Regions from separate parts of the Arthrobacter sp. SPT-J7 genome, predicted to be linked through region 2. Evidence: riboswitches for the same ligand, from Rfam matches in the RefSeq annotation. Region 2 holds a riboswitch; each other region holds the start of a gene.
What was found. Region 2 has a riboswitch for thiamine pyrophosphate ahead of AC5RWX_RS18690 (ECF transporter S component). Riboswitches for the same ligand answer to the same signal wherever they lie in the genome.
Positions count from the first base shown of each region.

Region 1: another riboswitch for thiamine pyrophosphate. It lies ahead of AC5RWX_RS24375 (FAD-dependent oxidoreductase); the one in region 2 lies ahead of AC5RWX_RS18690 (ECF transporter S component).
Region 3: another riboswitch for thiamine pyrophosphate. It lies ahead of AC5RWX_RS16200 (ECF transporter S component); the one in region 2 lies ahead of AC5RWX_RS18690 (ECF transporter S component).
Region 4: another riboswitch for thiamine pyrophosphate. It lies ahead of AC5RWX_RS00390 (YkoF family thiamine/hydroxymethylpyrimidine-binding protein); the one in region 2 lies ahead of AC5RWX_RS18690 (ECF transporter S component).

Region 1 is NZ_JBNHFF010000089.1:2,252-7,067, forward strand. It holds gene AC5RWX_RS24360 (DEAD/DEAH box helicase) at 1-204, opposite strand, end outside; gene AC5RWX_RS24365 (RNB domain-containing ribonuclease) at 493-1,980, opposite strand; gene thiE (thiamine phosphate synthase) at 2,103-2,840, opposite strand; TPP riboswitch at 2,868-2,986, shown strand; gene AC5RWX_RS24375 (FAD-dependent oxidoreductase) at 2,979-4,337, shown strand; gene thiS (sulfur carrier protein ThiS) at 4,334-4,570, shown strand; gene AC5RWX_RS24385 (thiazole synthase) at 4,575-4,816, shown strand, end outside.
Region 2 is NZ_JBNHFF010000021.1:5,144-9,959, forward strand. It holds gene AC5RWX_RS18685 (ABC transporter ATP-binding protein) at 1-1,473, opposite strand, end outside; gene AC5RWX_RS18690 (ECF transporter S component) at 1,473-2,096, opposite strand; TPP riboswitch at 2,162-2,302, opposite strand; gene AC5RWX_RS18695 (heme-degrading domain-containing protein) at 2,375-2,917, shown strand; gene AC5RWX_RS18700 (hypothetical protein) at 3,021-3,230, shown strand; gene AC5RWX_RS18705 (DUF4383 domain-containing protein) at 3,353-3,817, shown strand; gene AC5RWX_RS18710 (iron-containing redox enzyme family protein) at 3,898-4,816, shown strand, end outside.
Region 3 is NZ_JBNHFF010000011.1:83,590-88,405, reverse strand. It holds gene AC5RWX_RS16225 (Na+/H+ antiporter subunit D) at 1-236, shown strand, start outside; gene AC5RWX_RS16220 (Na+/H+ antiporter subunit E) at 233-793, shown strand; gene AC5RWX_RS16215 (MrpF/PhaF family protein) at 805-1,074, shown strand; partial or broken gene mnhG (monovalent cation/H(+) antiporter subunit G) at 1,052-1,420, shown strand; gene AC5RWX_RS16205 (DUF4235 domain-containing protein) at 1,737-1,997, opposite strand; TPP riboswitch at 2,177-2,309, shown strand; gene AC5RWX_RS16200 (ECF transporter S component) at 2,354-2,974, shown strand; gene AC5RWX_RS16195 (ABC transporter ATP-binding protein) at 2,983-4,500, shown strand; gene AC5RWX_RS16190 (energy-coupling factor transporter transmembrane component T family protein) at 4,497-4,816, shown strand, end outside.
Region 4 is NZ_JBNHFF010000001.1:91,371-96,186, forward strand. It holds gene AC5RWX_RS00380 (ABC transporter ATP-binding protein) at 1-762, opposite strand, end outside; gene AC5RWX_RS00385 (ECF transporter S component) at 752-1,369, opposite strand; gene AC5RWX_RS00390 (YkoF family thiamine/hydroxymethylpyrimidine-binding protein) at 1,391-2,062, opposite strand; TPP riboswitch at 2,093-2,202, opposite strand; gene scpC (succinyl-CoA:acetate CoA-transferase ScpC) at 2,314-3,825, opposite strand; gene AC5RWX_RS00400 (LysR family transcriptional regulator ArgP) at 3,935-4,816, opposite strand, start outside.

The DNA.
Region 1 (4,816 bases), on a different contig from region 2:
CAGGGTCATGGCCTGGATGGGGAAGGGGTGGGTGATCCCGGCGTCGGCCAGGGATTCCACGATGTCCGCACGGACGTTGTAGTCGGCGAAGGACTTTTCGGCGATCTCGTGGGGCTTCTCGTCCGAGATGATGGTTTCTTCCGGCTCGATGGTCTCGGTGCCGGACTCGTCGGTCAGAAGCTGGTGGGTATGCAATTCACTCACTGTGGAGTTTCCTTATTCATTTGGGCAGTGGCGCTGCCTGCTCAACGGGCCGGCCGATGGGCTGTTCCGGAGCACGCTTGGGCGCACAAGCAATTCCAGTGGAAGCCGATCGCGGGCTATCTAAATGCTGGCACTGGTGACCAACGGGTGTATCTCAAGATCGCGTAGGGGCGGGCTTGTTGGTTTCAAATTAAGGAAATCAACGACCGGGCATCCATTTCTACTTCTCCAGTCTAGCCGCAGGCGGCCCAAATCCCGGCTTCCGCGGCCGGGCGGCCCTCTATGGCACTACTCTACGAGTTCGAAATGGACTTCCCGCGTCGCGATATCCGAGGAGACCAGGCGGACCCGGACCTTGGTTCCGGACACCAGTTCCCCCGCGCAGCGGGCGGTCACAGCGGGGTCTGCAATCTGGATGACCCCCGAACTGCCGTTCCCGTTGCCGTTCTTCCCGTTCCCGTTGCCGTTCTTCCCGTTCTCCTTTTGCGGCTTCGACCCGGTAATCACGATCGCATCGAATTCCTGTCCGATGTGGTTAACCAGCAGCGCAGCCTCCACGGTATCGAGGGCCATTCGCTCCATCCGTGATGCCAGCTGGTCGGACCCGGCCATGATCTCGGGGAGGGACTGAAGTGCCTCCCGTGCCCAGGCCGGTACGGCACCGCCGTTACTCAAGGCCTCGCAGATCACCAGGACAAAGCGGTCCACGAGGCGGCGCAGCGGAGCAGTGGTATGGGCATAGGCGGCGCCAATGGCGGACTGGACTGCGTCCTCCGGGACGGAACCGTCAAAGGCTGTGTAGGCAGCGCCGCGGAACAGCATGCCGGCTGAGTGCAGGATGGCCAGCTGACGGGGATCGGTGGAGTCGAGGCTGCGCAGGTATTCGCCGTAGCTGACCTCCCCGTCCCAGGGCTTGCCAAGGGCCTCTGTCTGCAGCCGGAAATGATTCAAGGAGCGCTCGTCCGGGGATGGCATGGTGCGCAGGATGCCCACCTTCCCCGCGAGCATGAGGCCGGCGGCTGCCATTCCTGTCATGAGGGATATCTGTGCGTTCCAATCCTCCACCGGAAGCTGGGGAGCGGCAGCAATGCGGTAGCCGCCGTCGGGAAGCTGGACAATCTCCTGTTCCGGCATATTCAGGCTGGCGCCGCCGCGGGCCCGTTCCAGGTCCACGCGCTTGAGCCCTACTTCCTTAAGGAGCTGCAGCACCGGCGAGGCGGTGCCGGCGTCAAGCTCCGCCTGCACCCCTTTATAACTGAGCTTCGCGCGGCTGCGCATCCGGGCCCGCTTCACGGCCACGGACGTCACCTCGGCTGAACTGTCCAGGCGGAAATCCCAGACGAACGCAGAACAGTCCTGGCCGGGGAGGAGGCTGCCCGCCTCTTCGCTGATCACTTCAGGATGCAGCGGGATCCGACCGTCGGGGGCGTAGAACGTCTGGCCACGGCGGCGTGTTTCCGCGTCCAGGGGGCCGCCGGGGGTCACAAATGCCGGCACATCGGCGATGGCGTACAGCACGTGGTAGCCGTCGCCGTCGGCTTCGATGAACAGTGCCTGGTCCAGGTCGGTGGACGAGGCCGGATCAATTGTGATGAATTCGACGCCGGTGAGGTCGTAAGCAGGGAACTCCAGGCATTCAACTGCCGCCTTCGCATCAGCCACTGCGTCCTCAGGGTAGGCGCCCGGCAGCTCCAGCTCCGTCCTCAGGGCACTCAGCGCTTCCTCAAGCGCGTTGTTGTGCTCGTGGACGTTGGGGGCCAGCCGATGGTGTGACACGAAAATCAGCCTAGCCGGAATCAGCGCCTTTATGCAGGCATCCGGGCCCGGAGCGGCGTTTGGCAGCGTCCCGCTTCAGTGGCCGCAGTCTCCCTGGCCGGGGACATGAGGGGCCGGCGGTATCAGGATTTGGGGGCATCCAGGACGGCGAGCAGTGCAGCGGCGGCGGCTGCGGGGTCGCTGGCCTCCGTGATCGCCCGGACCACCACAATCCTGCGTGCGCCTGCGTCCACCACCTGCTCCACATTGCCGTGGTCAATGCCGCCGATCGCGAACCAGGGAACACCGCCGTCGTCCTGTCCTTCCTGCTCCGCCAGCCGCGCAGCTTTGGCGGCATACTTCACCAGCTCCAGTCCCACAGCTGCCCGCCCCGGTTTGGTGGGGGTTGCCCACACCGGACCCACGCAGAAGTAGTCCAGACCGGCGGGGCCGGCGGCCGCACCGAGGGCCGCGTCCACCTGGTCCGGGGTGTGGCTGGACAGGCCAATGGCGGCGTTGCCATTGAGCAGGGTGCGTGCAGCGTCCAAAGGGAGGTCCTTTTGGCCGATGTGGAAGACGGGTGCCCCGGACAGCACCGCGATGTCGGCCCGGTCGTTGACAGCCCAGAGCCGGCCGTGCCGCTCTGCCGCTTCCTTGAGCACTGCCAGGAGTTCCAGCTCCTCTGCTGCCTCAATGGCCTTGTCCCGCAGCTGGATGATGTCCACGCCGCCGGCGAAGGCTGTGTCCACGAACTGGTCGAAGTCACCGCGGCCCCTGCGGGCGTCGGTGCAGAGGTAGAGGCGGGCGGCGTTGACGCCGTTGCTGATCTTGGCGCTGCTGAGGACATCGGTGCCGGCGGCAGGGGTTTGGGACACATTCATGGGGGAAAGCCTAGTTCCTCTACACTGGCCTCGTACTGCGGGAGCCCGCGGCAGCTGTCACAAAGCGCCGGGCTGAGAGGGCGTCAGAGCCGACCGCTTGACCTGATCCGGCTAATACCGGCGTAGGGAAGGAGACACATGGGTGCACCATCAGAGCACTTGACCGTTGACGCGGACAACACCATCCATGCTGATCTGGCGGTGATCGGCGGCGGAGTGATCGGCCACGGCATCGCGTGGGAGGCGAAGCGCTCCGGCCGTTCCGTGGTGGTGATCGACGACGCGCCGGGTTCGGGGGCCAGCTGGGCCGCCGCCGGCATGCTTGCCCCGGTGAGCGAGCTGCACTACCAGGAGGAGGATCTCCTGGAATTCATGCTGGATGCCTCGGCCCGCTGGCCGGCTTTTGCGGCCGGCCTTACCGCAGCGTCGGGAGCAGATCCGGGATACATCACGACGCCGACCCTCGCCGTGGGTGCCGACGCCGCCGACCGCCGCGCCCTGATGGACCTGCGCGCCGTCCAGCAGGCCAGTGGCCTTTCCGTAGAGCCGCTTACCGTCCGGGGTGCGCGAGAACGGGAACCCCTGCTCAGCCCGGGGATCGCCTGCGCCCTGGACACGCCGGCCGACCACCAGGTGGATCCAAGGCTGTTGGTTGACTGCCTGCAGGCCGCCTTGGCTGGCCATGGTACGAATGACGGCGGCGGGAACAGGTTTGCAGCCGCAGGGTGGGGCAGTGCAGCACCCGGCGCCGTCGGCGGGTATGCGGTACCGGGCAAGGCAGCCGGACTGCTGTGGCAGGACGGAGCTGTTGCCGGCGTGCGCCTGGCGGACGGGGGAACCGTGCTGGCGGCCGAAACGGTGGTGGCGAACGGGCTGCACGCAGCAGCTCTTGCAGGATTGCCCGATGAGCTGCTCCTGCCGTTGCGGCCTGTCTACGGGGACATCCTGCGCCTCGCAGTGCCCCGGCATCTGCAGCCCCTGGTGACGTCCACCGTGCGTGGACTGGTGCATGGCGTTCCGGTCTACATTGTTCCCCGCAGGGACGGCACGGTGGTGATCGGGGCAACCCAGCGTGAGGATGCGCTGTCCGGGGCGGACGCCGTTTCCGCCGGGGGTGTGTACCAGCTCCTCCGCGACGCGCAGGTACTGGTTCCCGCCGTCGCCGAACTCGAACTGCTGGAATGCACCGCCCGCGCCCGTCCCGGAACGCCCGACAACGCGCCCCTGCTGGGACGGGTTCCCGCCCCGGAGGCAGCGGCCAACGGGGAGCACGGGTACGTTTCCGGCTTGATCATCGCCACGGGGTTTTTCCGTCATGGCGTCCTGCTGACACCGGCCGCAGCCGCCGTCTGCCGGGACCTTCTGGACGGCCGCGAGGACCCCCGATGGGCGGCCTTCAGCCCGGGCCGCTTTTCCACCAAGGCGGGCGCCCGCCTAACCACCGGTTCAGCATCCAACCACTTCAGCCACACATCGCCCACAAAGGAAACCGCATGAACATCACCTTGAACGGAACCCGGCACTTTGTGCCTGAGGGTGCCTCCATCACCGTGCTCGTCAGCCAGGTCACCGGCCGCCCCCTGGCCGAAAACGGCCAGGCAACGGACGGCCAAAAGCTTGGTGTGGCCGTGGCCCACAATTCCGGGGTTGTACCGCGCAGCCAGTGGTTTACCACCGCGCTCGCGGACGGCGACGAGGTCGAACTCGTCACGGCAGTCCAGGGAGGTTGAGACCATGACCGAAACCAACACCACTCCACGTGTGGCGGGCTATGACGATCCGCTGGTCATTGACGGTGTCACGCTGACATCCCGGCTCATCATGGGCACTGGCGGAGCGCCCAGCCTTGACGGCCTTGGGGCTGCCCTCCTGGCCTCCGGCACCGGATTGACCACGGTGGCCATGCGGCGGTACTCCACCGCTGAGACGGGCTCGCTCTTCCAGTTGCTCGTAAACCACGGCATCCGGGTGCTGCC
Region 2 (4,816 bases):
CACTACCGCCGTACCCGCATCCAGGAGCTCCGACAGGAAGGATGCCAGCTCAGCCCACGTATTGGCGTCCTGCCCGAAAGTTGGCTCGTCCAGGACCACGACCTGGGGATGCGCGGCCAGGACCGTGGCTACGGAGAGCCGCCGTTTCTCGCCGCCCGAAAGCGTATACGGGTTGGCGTCCACGAGTCCGGTCAGCCGGAGCCGTTCCAGCAGTTCATCCACCCGTTCCTCTCCGTGGCCGAGATGCCGCGGGCCAAACAGCAGTTCGTCCAGTACTTTCCCCGTGACGAACTGGTGCTCAGGCTCCTGGAACACCGTACCCACCCGCTCGATCAGCTGCTCGGCCTTCCACTGGTAAGGGTCAATCCCAGCTCCCCGGCTGAGGGCCAGGGTGGCGGAGACCTTGCCGTCAACCGGTTCCAACAGCCCGGCCATCGTCAGCGCAAATGTCGATTTTCCTGCTCCGTTCGGCCCGGTGACGGCCAGCGCCTGCCCGGCCCTTACCTGCGCGGAAATGTCTTGCTGCACCGGCACCGGCGGCACCTTCCGGAAGCCCTTGCGGCGCACACGTTCACGCGACACCGCCAACTCCTCGGCGGCAAGCAGCAGGCCGCCAGTCCCGGGAGCCGAACCGGCAACACGGGGACGCGTCGGAGGGACGTAGCCGGGCACCCAGACCCCGGCCTCGATCAGCATGCTCCGGGCTTCGCTGAGGACCTGGCCCGGCGTGCCGTCCAGCAGCACAGCGGAATCGGTTGAAGAGCCGGGTTGCAGCACCACAATCCGGTCAACCAGGTCCTTCCACACGGCCACGCGGTGTTCCACCACCACCAACGTTGCCCCGGTTTTGTCGAGGCAGCGGCCCACGGCGTCGCGCACCTCCACTACCCCGGCAGGGTCCAGGTTGGCCGTTGGCTCATCGAGAAGAATCAGCCCCGGCCGCATGGCAAGAATGCCAGCCAACGCAAGGCGCTGCTTCTGCCCGCCGGACAGTGCCGACGTCGGATGGTCCAGCGGCAGGTGGGAAAGCCCGACGTCGTCCAATGCCTCGTGCACACGGGCCCAGATGTCACCGCGGGGCACGGCAAGGTTCTCGGCACCGAAGGCGACATCGTCACCTACGCGCGAGAGAACAACCTGGGTCTCCGGGTCCTGCTGCATCAACCCGGCCCGGCCGCGCTGCTCCCGGGGGGAGGCGCCGTCGATCAGCAGCGAACCGGACTCATCCGAATCGCCCGCCTTGCCGTCGTCGTCATGTTCATCCCCCAGCACCCCAGCCAGCGCGTGAAGGAGCGTGGACTTGCCGGCGCCGGACGGACCCAGCAGGAGCACGCGTTCGCCGGGTTGGATGTCCAGGTCTAGGGCACGGACGGCAGGTTTGGACCGCCCGGCATGCCGCCAGCCCCAGCCTCTGGCAGTGACGGCAGCCGGCCGCGCCACCACCGCAGCGCCGTGGAGGGAAGGAGCGGTCATCAGGAAAAGACGGGCTCCGATGCTGCCTTGCGTGACGCAAAGGAGCTCAGGACGCCGGTCCTTGCCAGGCCGCGGGTGGCGATCCAGGACAGGGCTCCGGCGATCACGGCGCCGGAAATGGCAGTGAAGATGATGTAAGCCAGCTTGTCCCCGCCGGAGTAGGCGATGTTCCAGCCCCAGGGCGCAAAGGAATCGTTCAGGCCGCAGAAAAGACCTGCAGCGGCACCGGCAAGCAGTGATACGGGGAGGTTGAACTTCCGGTACACGAAGATCGCGAAGATGATCTCCGCGCCGAGGCCCTGGACAAACCCGGAGAACAGCACCGAGGCGCCGTACTGCGAGCCCATGAGCAGTTCGCCGGTAGCGGCCACGGTCTCGCAGAACAGTGCGGCGCCCGGCTTGCGGATGATGAGCATACCCAGCACCGCGGGGATCATCCAGCCGCCGGCAATCAAGCCGGTGAGCGGCGGATAAACGGCGTTCATGGGTGCCGAGACTGCGGCTGCGCCTTGGGACCAGGCCCAGAAAATGACCCCGCCGGCGATGGCGATGAGGGCTGCCACCACGATGTCCACGACACGCCAGGACTTGCTGGTGGTCTTCTTGATTGCTGTCGTTGCCATGCGATCCTCCTGAGGAACAGGAGGGGAAAGTGGATACAGCAACCGGCATTGCCGCCGTCGCCGCACACTTCGAGAACTCGACTCCCTTGCGCCGGTACTAACCGGATCAGGTTCGAGGGTCTGCGGCTATCCGCACTCTCAGCGCCCACCTGCGGTCCCTGGCATGGCCAGTAATGCCCGACGGCGGCGCTCCCCTGTCGTTGAATGATTCTGTCGGTAAACAATCGCCCTTGTGGGCGGGGTCCAGTTTACACCGGAAGAGGGGTAGATTGTGGGCCATGGCTGCCAATCTCCCGCATGTGACTGAGTTTGACCCGGATTCCGATGCCATCCAGCAGGAAGGATCCCTGCAATCGCTCATCGCCCGGATTGAAGGCGAAATCAGGGAACTTCAGTTCCCCGGTTTCTCCTTGGACGATGCACTGAACCTGGGGCTGCTGCTCGTGGAGCTGGGCAAGGAGGGGCAGTTTCCCATCGCGATCGACATCACCAAGGGCGAGCAGGTCCTGTTCCATGTGGCGCTGACCGGCGCCACGCCGGACAACGGGCACTGGATCCGCGCCAAGCAGCGCACTGCCGCCAGGTATGAGGTGCCATCCCTCCTGGTGGGGCTGCGCGCGCGGCTCAAGGGCGGACGGATCGAGGACCACGCCTGGTTCGATCAGAGCCGGTATGCTGCCCACGGCGGCTCCTTCCCTGTGTATGTCGCAGGAGTGGGTGCAGTCGCAACAGTGACTGTTTCCGGGCTTCCCCAGGTGCAGGACCACGACCTGGTGGTACAGGCCCTGCGGGAGATCCTTGGGTCCATGCGAACGGACTGACGAGCGGAATGGGCTGACTGCCTTAACCAGCGGGCTATGGACTCCGCCACAGGCCCGGAGTACATTCGAGGCCAGCGGCCGGAGTTCCAACCAGGAGGACGCCATGATCGGTCCTGCAGCTGAAAACCAGGTGCGGGCGGCGGTGGACAAGGCCGTCGAAGAAATGATCTACATCGGTCCGGACCACCCCTACTATCCCCTGCTGGCGGAGCTTGTGTCCGCCGTCGGGAAGGCCTGGCAGCAGGGGTACCAGCACGGCCGACGCGGCGGGCACCAGGCCAACCCCTATGTGTGGAGTACCCCGGACGGATAGTCACCAGCATCGCCAGCCGGGGCTGCCGCACTAGCTGACCGTCCGGAAGATGAGAAGCGTACTTAGCTTTTATTAGTAACCATGCTTACTATGTTGTCTCCCGGCTTTTGAGGAGACAGGACATGACAGTCAGCACCCGGGCCACCGGAGCGAGGACCGGCCTGCAGAAGGCCGCGCTGGCAACGGGCGCCCTTTTCCTCCTGGTGACTGTGCTGGGGTTCATCCCCGGGATCACCACTGATTACGAAGCACTCGGCATGGCCGGGCATGGCTCCGGAGCCATGCTGTTGGGAATTTTCCAGGTGTCCATCCTGCACAACGCCGTACATGCGGCCTTCGGGGCAGCGGGGCTGCTGCTGGCCCGGACCCACCAGCAGGCAAGGAGCTTTCTCATCTACGGGGGCGTTGTCTACCTGGTCCTCTGGCTGTACGGTCTCCTGGTGGGCGATCAAACCCCTGCCAACTTTGTCCCTGTCAACGGCGCCGACAACTGGTTGCACTTGGCCCTGGGCCTGGGCATGATCATCCTGGCTATCCTGCTATCTCCGCGAACCACCCCAAAGAAGCCGCCGCAGGGCGTGATTTGAGCCCCGGCCCAACCGAAACCCGTCACCGTCACCGTCGACGCCCCAGCACCGGCAGCACGGCTGCCACCTAAAGGAGCATCATGAAAATTCCGGAACCCCGAGGCCCCATCAGCAGCGCCGTGTTCAATGCGCTGGCAGGTACCGCCGACACCGGCGACGGCAGCCCGGGCGCCGAAGAGCTGCGCCGCCTGGTCACGGCAGAGCTGGGCACAACCACAGACATCATCGGCGACGACGACGTCCAGCTGGCCCTTTTCTGCCTTTATGAGCTCCACTACTCCGGCCTTGAAGGCGTCAACGACGAGTGGGAGTGGGAGCCGGGCCTCATCCAGGTCCGTCGCCTGCTCGAAAGGCCGTTCGAGGAAGCACTGCGGGCCGCTGCCCAATCAGTGGCCGGGGAGCTGGACGTGCCGCCCGCAGCGGAGATGACCAGTGACGCCGTGGCTGACGTCCTGTTCGGTCTGGCCGGTTCCGACACCGGACCCAGCGTGTCCCGCTACGTGGCCAAGAAGGCGGGCCTCGACCAGCTCAAGGAGTTCCTCATCCACAAATCCGTCTACCAGCTGAAGGAGGCGGACCCCCACACGTGGGCCATTCCCCGGCTCAGCGGACGGCCGAAGGCAGCGCTGGTGGAGATCCAGGCCGACGAGTACGGCGGAGGACGCCCGGAACGCATGCACAGCGCACTCTTTGCCCGCACCATGCGGGGGTTGGGTTTGGACGACGCATACGGCGCGTACGTCGACGCGGTACCTGCCATCTCCCTCGCGGCGGTGAACATGATGTCCCTCTTCGGGCTCAACCGCCGGCTTCGCGGCGCCATCACAGGTCACCTGGCACTCTACGAGATGACTTCGTCCCAGCCCAACCGCCTGTACGGCAACGGCTTCCGGCGGCACGGCTTCGATACCGGGGTGACCCACTATTTCGACGAGCATGTTGAAGCCGACGCCGTCCACGAGCAGATCGCTGGCCGCGACCTTGCGGGTGGACTGGTAG
Region 3 (4,816 bases), on a different contig from region 2:
CCCGCCACGTGGAGGACCATCCGCACGGGCGGTTCACCGGGCGCGGCATCGTTCAGCTGCTGCCCATGCCGATGGTCTGGCCGACGATCGGGCTGGTGGCGATGGGCCTTGCCCTGACGGTATTCGCCGGCCCGCTCTTCGAACTGAGCGACCAGGCGGCACGGGAGATGCTGCAGCGCACGCCGTATATCGAGGCGGTCCTAGGGGACGGCGCCATGCAAGGTGGTGGCCAATGAGGAAACCGCGTATTTCCATCTGGATCGAGCTGCCGCTGCTGGCTTGGCTGGTCTTCCTCTGGGGCGCTTTGTGGCAGGATTTCAGCGCCGGCAATCTGATCTTCGGTTTGCTGATCGCTCTGCTCATCGTGAACCTTTTCTACCTGCCGCCGGTCGAACTCAGCGGGCGCTTCAATCCACTGGCAGCGGTGATCTTCGCCGCGACCTTCGTGTGGAAAGTGGCGGTGGCGAGCTTCGAAGTACTCTGGCTTGCCCTGACCACCGGCCCGAAACTGCGCAACGCGGTGGTGGCGGTGCGCTTGCGAAGCCACTCGGACCTGCTGGTGACGGCCACTGGACATGCCATCTCGTTGATCCCGGGCAGCTTCGTGGTGGACGTAGACCGGTCCACCTCCACCCTCTACCTGCACGTGATCGACGTGGCCACCAAGGAAGCCGCCGAAGACTTTCAGGCCGAGGTGCGGAACATCGAGGCCGGCCTGATCCGGATGATGGGGACCAAGGAAGAACTGGAACTGGTCAAAGCTGAAGGTGCCGGCAGAAGAGGAGCAGCGTAAACGTGGAAATCATGTCGCTTGCCCAAATCGTCGTCATGGTCATTCTGGCCCTGTCCGCTGTGCTGGCGCTGGTCCGACTGGTCCGCGGGCCGTCGCTGCTGGACCGGTTGCTGGCCATAGACGTGCTGCTGGCGGTAGTCTGCGCCGGACTGATTGCGGACATGGCCGTCGGCGGCCACATGAATAATCTGACGCTGGTCGTGGTGATCTGCCTGGTCGGCTTCATCGGTTCCGTGGCCGTGGCCCGATTCGTCACCGATGGGCGGCCCCGTGAACACTGACCTGATCCTCGACATTGCCACCGCCGCCTGCTTGATCACCGGCTCGGTGATGTCCTTGGCCGCGGGCATCGGCCTGCTGCGGTTCCCGGACCTGCTGTCGCGGATGCACGCCGCCACGAAACCGCAGGTGTTCGGCTTGCTGCTGCTGCTGACAGGTTTAGGACTCCAGCTGGGCAGCTGGGCGGCGGTGCCCGTGTTGCTCATCGCATGGCTGTTCCAGCTGCTCACCGTGCCGGTCTCGGCACACATGGTGGGCCGCGCCGGATACCGCACCAAACACTTGCGGAGGGAAATCCTCAGCGTGGACGACCTCGACGCGGTGGTGGAAGCGGCAGCCGAAGAAGAGCCGGAAGCGGAGCTCGACGCCGCAGCGGTGGACGCCGGCGAGGCCGACGCGGCCGAGGCGGACGCTGCTGCGGCCGAGCCCGCAGACGCTGCGGACGGCGCTGCTGCACTCGGCACGGACCCCGGGGTCGGTGACAGGCGAAGTGCGGCGACGGCGGCTGGTCGAGTCCGGAAAGACCACGACTCCGCCGGACCGCACAAGTCCTAGTGCCCCACAGGGTCTGGTTCCGCACAAAGTCCAGCGCCGCCCAAGGACCAGGAGAGCCGACGGGGACGAGGCTGCAGCCCCGTCCCCGCCGGCGTGTTCCTTACGCGCTCTAGACGAGTTCCGGGGTCTTTTCGTAGTGCCGGACTGCCTTGGCGGTGGCCCGCTTGAGCAGTACCTGGATTACCCGGCCAACCGTGCCCGAGACTACCGCGAAAATCACGGCAGACCGCAGGCTGTTTTCCAAGTCATCGTCGGCCTGAGGCGCGTCGCGGCCGGTGACCTTCTTCCACACGTAGCCCAGCACCTTGGTGGCTGCCAAGCCCGCACCTACACTCACCAGGGTGCCTAAGAGCCTTAGTACAACGGTCATGCCTGCTCCTTTCCGGGGCACAGCGTCCCCGTGTCATCAGCTCTGCCGTTCCCAGCCTACTGCCCGGCACCCACGCGTCCCGCCGCCGTCGTGCATTTTCCCGCGTTTTCCCGCGGATGGTGGCCGAATGGGCCGCCGGACCGGCCGAGTGTAGACTGGGTGCTGCTGCTAGACAGCACCTATAACGACAGGGGAGCGTCCGACCGACCGGCACACGCCGGACACGGGAGGGACGCTGAGAGTGCGGAGAGACCGCAGACCCTCGAACCTGCTCCGGTTAGTACCGGCGAAGGGAGTCGAGTTCTCGGGGCGCGCCGCGTGGGCCGCCCTCCCCTCCTGCACCCAGGAGGATTAAAGTGAGTACCGTTTCGAATGCACCCACCACGCCCAGTCCCTCGCGCACGCCGCGATATCGCTGGCGAGTGGTGGACATCGTCGTCGCCTCGGTGATTGCCGTGGCCGTCGGCGTCATCTTCTGGGCCTGGTCCGCGGCTTGGCCGCTGATCGAGAGCCTCACCGTGGCGTTCCCGCCCTCCGCCGGCCTCTACACCGGCGGATGGCTCATGGCCGGGGTGCTGGGCGGGCTGATCATCCGCAAGCCCGGCGCCGCAATCTACTGCGAGGTGCTGGCCGCCATCGTCTCCGGCCTGCTGGGCACCAGCTTCGGCATGAGCGTGCTGGTTTCCGGCCTGATCCAGGGCCTGGGCGCCGAAGTCGTCTTCCTGCTCTTCCTCTACCGGAAATTCAACCTGCTGGTGGCGATGCTGGCCGGTCTCGGCGCCGGCCTGGCGCTGTCGATCAGCGAGAACATCCTCTACAACATGCTCTGGGCGCCCGAGTGGCAGTTGGCCTACGTGGGCTTCGCCGCAGTGTCCGGCGTGGTGATTGCCGGGTTGCTGCCGTGGCTGGCGGTCAAGGGCCTGGCCAGGACGGGCGTGCTGTCCTCCTTCGCGGCGGGCCGCGCGGCAGACGTCTGAGCCGTTCCATGAAACTGCAGAGTACGACGGCGGTGTCCGGCCCGGTGCCGGTCCTCGCCGAGGGATGGGGCTGGCGGCATGCCGGCCGCAAGGATCCGGCGGTCAGCGGGGCCAGCTTCAGCATTGCAGCCGGTGAACGGGTGCTGTTACTGGGTGCCTCCGGCGCCGGGAAGTCCACGCTGCTGCACGCGATGGCGGGCGTGCTCGGCGACGACGGGGAAGGCGAGGAAGTCGGGCGGCTCACCGTGGCCGGGCTGCGTCCCTCGGAAGCCCGCGGCAGGGCCGGGCTGGTGCTGCAGGACCCGGAAAGCCAGCTGGTGCTGGCGCGGGTGGGCGACGAGGTGGCCTTCGGGGCGGAAAACCTCTCCGTCCCGCGCGGACAGATCTGGGACCGGGTCCGCGAAGCGCTGGCCGACGTCGGACTGGAGGTGCCGCTAAACCATCCCACCGCGGCCCTGTCGGGCGGGCAGAAACAGCGGCTGGCGCTGGCATCGGTCCTGGCCATGCGGCCGGGGCTGCTGCTGCTGGACGAGCCGACCGCGAACCTGGACCCGGAGGGCGTGCACGAAGTGCGCGACGCCGTGGCCCGGGTGCTGGACCGGACCGGTGCCACCTTGGTGGTGGTGGAACACCGCGTGGCCGTCTGGGCGGACGTGGTGGACCGGGTGATCGTGCTGGCGGCCGGAGGCGGCGTGCTGGCAGACGGCCCGCCGGACAAGGTGCTGGCCGAAAGCGCCACCCGCGCCCGGCTGGTGGCGGCCGGTGTTTGGGTTCCCGGACATACGCCGCGGCTCCAGCTGCCCGCGGCCCCGGTTGCCGGCGGGCCGTTGCTGCAGGCGGTGGGATTGGACGCGGCCCGGAGCCGGAAGACCGGGCCGGTGCTGCGGGGCGTGGACTTGGACCTGCTCAGCGGACACGCGCTGAGCATCACCGGACCGAACGGCGCCGGCAAGTCGACGCTGGCCCTCACGCTGGGCGGCCTGCTGGCGCCCGCCGGGGGAGGGCTGTTCGCGACCCCGGCGCTGCACCGTGGCGCGGCGCAGTCCCCGGTGAAATGGAAGTCCGCCCAGCTGGTGGCCCGGATTGGCAGCGTGTTCCAAGAACCGGAACATCAATTCCTGACCAGCACCGTGGCCGACGAACTGGAGTTCGGTCCGCGGCGGGTGGCGAAGCTGCCCGAGCCGGAGGTCCGGCAGTTGGTGGACAGCATTGCCGAACGGCTCCGCCTGACCCGGCTGCTGCGGGCCAACCCGTTTACCCTCTCCGGCGGCGAGAAGCGCCGGCTCTCGGTGGCCACCATGCTCGCCACCAGTCCGGACATCCTGATGCTGGACGAGCCGACCTTCGGGCAGGACGCCAACACCTGGGCTGAACTGGTCACGCTGCTGGCCGAGTTGGTGGCCGAAGGCAAGAGCGTGGTGTCGGTGACGCACGACGCCGACTTCACCGCGGCGCTTGGCGGCACGGCTGTGCGCGTGGACGGCGGCGCAGTCCAGCCGGTGCAGGCGCTTCGGAGGGCAGCATGAGCGTGGACTTGATGACTCCGCGGCTGACCGCCTCGCCGTTCAGCCGAGCCAACCCGGTGTCCAAGCTGGCTGCTGCCGCCGTCATCACCGTGGTGGTCATGCTCAGCGTGGACTGGGTCAGCGCGTCGGTCGTGCTGGCGGCCGAGCTGCTGCTGATGCCGGTGCTGGGGGTGAACCCGTGGCTGCTGTTCAAGCGCGGCTGGCCCTTGCTGGCGGCGGCGGCGACCGGGGCCTGGGCCACGGCATTGTTGGCGGAGAAGACCGGAGCGGTGCTGTTCCAGCTCGGGCCGGTGGTGTTCACCGAGGACTCGGTGGC
Region 4 (4,816 bases), on a different contig from region 2:
GCATCCGCGGGCATTGAGCTGTCCGGCGCTGTCTGCCAGCACCTCCGTGGTCGCGCCGTCCGCCAGGACCTGGCCCTCGTCACCGAGCACGATCGCCCGGCCGGGCAGCCCGGCAATTCCTGCGCGTCCGGCGTAGTCGTCGAGCCTGTGCTCGACCAGCACGACGGCCGGGCAGTAGGCTGCTGTGGCAGCGTCGATCGCCTGCCGCACGGCAGCGAGGCCGGCCGGGTCGAGCATGGAGGTCGGCTCATCGAGCAGCAGGATCGCCGGTTCGGCGATCAGGCTGGCTGCCAGCGCCACGCGCTGGCTCTCTCCGCCGGAAAGCCGGCCCGTCTGTCGTTGCCGCAGACCGGCCGCATCGACCGCCGCGAGGGCGCGGTCGATGCGTGCCGATATCTGCCCCGGAGGCACGGCGCGGTTCTCCAGCGGAAGAGCCAGTTCCTGTTCCACGTCCGGCAGGCAGACGCCGGAGGAGGGGTCTTGGGCGAGGACGCCGACATCGCGCGAGAGTTCGACGACCGACGCATCGGTGGTGGCCGTCCCGCTCACCGACACGCGGCCCGTGAGCGTGGACAGCACCGTGTGCGGAACCACCCCGGTGATCGCCTGCAGCAGCGTGGACTTTCCGGACCCCGAGGCCCCGAACACGATCAGGTGCTCGTCGGGCTCCAGCCGCAGCCCGACGCCGCGCAGCACCGCGGACTCCCGCCGGGGAAACTCAACGGAGACGTCGTCGAGCAGCAGGGCAGGTTCAGCGGGCATTGGCCTTGCCCAGACGCGCGCACCCGATCGCGAAGTTGTCCACCACGCCCGTCTTCGCGAGGGCGTCGACAATCAGCTTGGCCAACAGGCCGCCGAGCACCACGCCGGAAATCAGGTGGATGACCAGGCGGGTGAAAAACAGGTCCTGGCCGTACCAGCCGGAGCGGAAGGCCGAATAGAAGAAGACCAGGCCGGCACCGAGCAGGCCGGACAAGGCATATGTGGCCCAGCCGTACGAACGGTAGCGGGTGGCCGCGAACGGGATTTCGCTGCCGATGCCTTGGATGGCCGCCGCGATGAACAGCATCGGGCCCACCGCCGAGCCCAGGAAGACGACCTCGATCACCGAGGCCAGCACCTCGGCGATGACGCCGGCAAACGGACGCTGGACGATAGCAATGGCGATCGGCGCGACCAACAGCCAGCTGCCGGCAAGGAAGTGCTGCGAGAGGTCGCCGGCCGGTCCCATCAGGATCGACAGGGCAGTCCAGGCCTGCACAAAGACCCAGTAGAGGAAACCGAAGACGACGCCGAGGACCACCAGCAGGACCAGGTCCTTGAGGCTCCAGGAAGACCGTGTGCGGGCAGGGCTAGATGAGGTTGACATGTAGATTCCTTCCGGCCAGCGTCAGGACGCGCTGGGGCTGTTGATGGACAAGGTCGCATGCGTGACGACGTGCTGGACGGTGCGCCCGATCAGGACCCATCCCGCGGCGATGGTCTGCAGGACCTGGGCGACGTCTCCGTCCAGCCGGGTGACGTAGTGGTCTTCGGTCACGATCACGCCGGTGGACTTGGCGTAGTCGATGGCGGCGTAGATGTCGCGCATGTGATCCGCTGCAGCGCTGCCGGTTCCGCCGTCGGCGAGCGGGTAGATCGCCCAGTCTGCCGCCGCCTGGATGCCGGTCGGTTCCAGTTGCGGGATCTCCGAGTACAGCGCCGCGCCGCCCTCGGGGATCTCGCAGCTGACGCCGCCCGGGCAGCCCCGGGACAGCTGGACCGCGGCCGCCACGTGCGCTCCGCTGCGGCCGGCCGCGGCAATCACCTGGCTCAGATAGCGCAGCACGTCCTGTTCGGCGCCGGAGACGTAGGTGCTGACTTTCCCGGTCTGGACCTCGAGCCCGGTGGCGTCGGCCTGCCGCAGCGCCGCCAGGATGACGTCGACGTAGTCATCGGCCATCACCGCCAAGGTCAGTCTGGCCCCGACGCCGAATTCGCGCGGCGTGGCGGTGAAGGAGGTTCCGGTGTTGCCGGGGGAGGGATGGTTTGCTGCCGTGGCGGCAGCGTCAGGTGCTCGCATGGTCGCGCCCTTCTGTGGTGTGGACAGGGCACGGGTGTGAGGGTTGCTCCCTGCGCTGGCATGATCCAGATCAGGTTCAACGGTCGAAACTTGAGAAGTTTCCTCTCAGCCCGGCTCACCGGACTCCCGTGTACAAGCCAGCAGCCTACCGGCAGGTTCGCCAGGTGGCGAAAGGACGCCAGTACGACGACGTCACACTCCGGTAGACGGCCGCGGCCAGGCCCGGCTGCTGCCGGGCCGGGCGGCGGGAGTTAGGGGCGCATGCTTCCCGTCTCCACGAAGCGCTGGTGCCAGGACAAGGCCTCGCCGAGCAGGTGCGGGGTGTGCTTGGCAAAGCTGTCCCTGCAGGCGCGGTCGAAGTAGTCCTGCAGCATCGGCCGGTAGTCCGGATGCACGCAGGTGTCGATAATCTTGCGCGCGCGCTGCTTCGGGGCCAGACCGCGCAGGTCGGCTAGGCCCTGTTCGGTCACCACAATCATGGTGTCGTGCTCGGTGTGGTCCACGTGACTGGCCATCGGCACGATGCTGGAGATTTTTCCGCCCTTGGCCGTGCTCGGCGACATGAACACGGACAGGTAGCCGTTCCGGGCGAAGTCGCCGGAGCCGCCGATGCCGTTCATCACCTTGGTGCCGGCAATGTGGGTGGAGTTGATGTTGCCGTAGATGTCCGCCTCGATCATGCCGTTGAGCGCAATGCAGCCCAGCCGGCGGATCAGCTCCGGGTGGTTGGAGATCTCCTGGGTGCGCAGGATGATGCGCTCGCGGTAGTAATCGACGTGGGCGTTGAACTCCTCCACCCCGGCCTGGCTGAGCGAGAAGGACGTGGCCGACGCCATCCGCAGCACGCCGTCCTTGATCAGCTTCAGCATGCCGTCCTGGATGACCTCGGTGTACGCGGTCAGGCCGCGGTAGCCGCCGGCGGCCAAGCCTTCCAGCACCGCATTGGGGATATTGCCGACGCCGGACTGCAGCGGCAGCAGCTTGTCCGTCAGGCGGCCGCGCTGGACCTCCTGGTCCAAAAAGTCCAGTAGGTGGCCGGCGATTTGCTGCGAGGTCTCGTCCGGCGGGTTGAACGGGGAGTTGCGGTCAGGGGCGTCCGTGTGCACGATCGCCACGATCTTGTCCGGGTCCACCTGCAGATATGGGTCGCCGATCCGGTCATCCGGATGCAGCAGCTGGATTGGTTTCCGGTTCGGCGGCAGTGCGGTGCCGTAGTAGACGTCGTGCATGCCCTCCAGTTCGGCGGGCTGCGCGCTGTTGACCTCCACAATGACCTTGTCCGCCTGCTCCAACCAGGTCTTGTTGTTGCCCACCGAGGACGACGGGATCAGCCGGCCGTCTTCCAGCATGCCGACCACTTCGACGACGGCGAGGTCTACGTCGCCGAAGAACCCGAACCAGGTGTGCTGGGCGACGTGGCTGAGGTGGATGTCGATGTAGTCCAATTCCCCGGCGTTGATGCGCTCGCGCAGTGCTGGGTCGGACTGATAGGGCAAGCGCAACTCCATCCCGTCCACCTTGGCCAGCGCGCCGTCGAGCTCAGGGGCGGTCGATGCCCCGGTCAGAACGCGGATCTTAAACTGCTCACCCGCTGCGTGGGCGGATTCCATCCGCGCCGCCAGCGCCTGCGGCACGGCCTTCGGGTAGCCGGCCCCGGTGAAGCCGCTCATGGCCACCGTCATGCCGGGTTTGATCAGTTCGGCCGCCTGCTCGGCGGACATTACGCGCTCGAGCATGCGGGCATTGCGAATGCGGTCTTGCATCATGCCCCTTCGTCAGATTCTTCCCTCCACCTTAGGCGTCGGGCACGGATGTTCGGGCCTTGGTGACGGGCGGAAGCACCGCACGGAGCGCTCCTGCGTGGCGGTGCTGCTACGGCTGGCGCAGTTGTTCCTCCGCGGTTTGCCGCACGCAGGCGGAGAGTTCATCAAGGATCGGTGAGCTGATTTTCCAGCGCTGCCAGTAGAGCGGCACGTCCACCGGCAGGTCCGGGGCCAGCTCATGCAACGTGCCGCGGCGGAGGTCCGCCAGGCACTGCTGTTCCGGCAGCAGGGCCCAGCCGATACCCAGCCGGACGGCGGCCGCAAACTCCCCGGACGCCGGCATGTAGTGGCGGGGCGCGGACAGGCCGGCGCCGGTCACCGTCCGGTAGAAGCGCTCCTGCAGGTCGTCCTTGCGGTCGAAGTCCAGCACCGGCGCCTCACCCAGCCAGGCCAGGTCGTCGTCCGGCGTCCCGTTGGGCCGCCAGTGCGCCAGATAGTCGCTGCTGGCCACCGCCCGGTACCGGAGCGAGCCGAGGGCTTCCACGGAACAGCCCTGGACTGGTTCCGGCGTGGCAGTCACCGCCGCGGTGACACGACCCGACCGCAGCAGCGAGGTCGAATGCTGCTCGTCTTCACGGTGCACCTCAAAGAACACGCCACGATCGCGCGGCATCCGGGCCAGCGCCCCCAGGAACCAGGTGGCGAGCGAATCCGCGTTGACCACCAGCGGCAGGGCCAGCCCGGTCATGCTGCCGCCGAGTTCGCGCTGGGCATCGGCCTGCAGGACCCGCACCTGCCGCGCCAGCCGGAGGACCACATCGCCGGCAGCGGTCGGCTGCACCGGCGTAGTGCGTTGCAGCAGGACCTGCCCGGCCGTCTGCTCCATGGCCTTGATCCGCTGCGAAACGGCGGAGGGAGTCACGTGCAGTACGCGAGAGGCGGCATCAAAGCTGCCTTCCTCGATGACGACGGCGAAGGTCGCCAGATGATC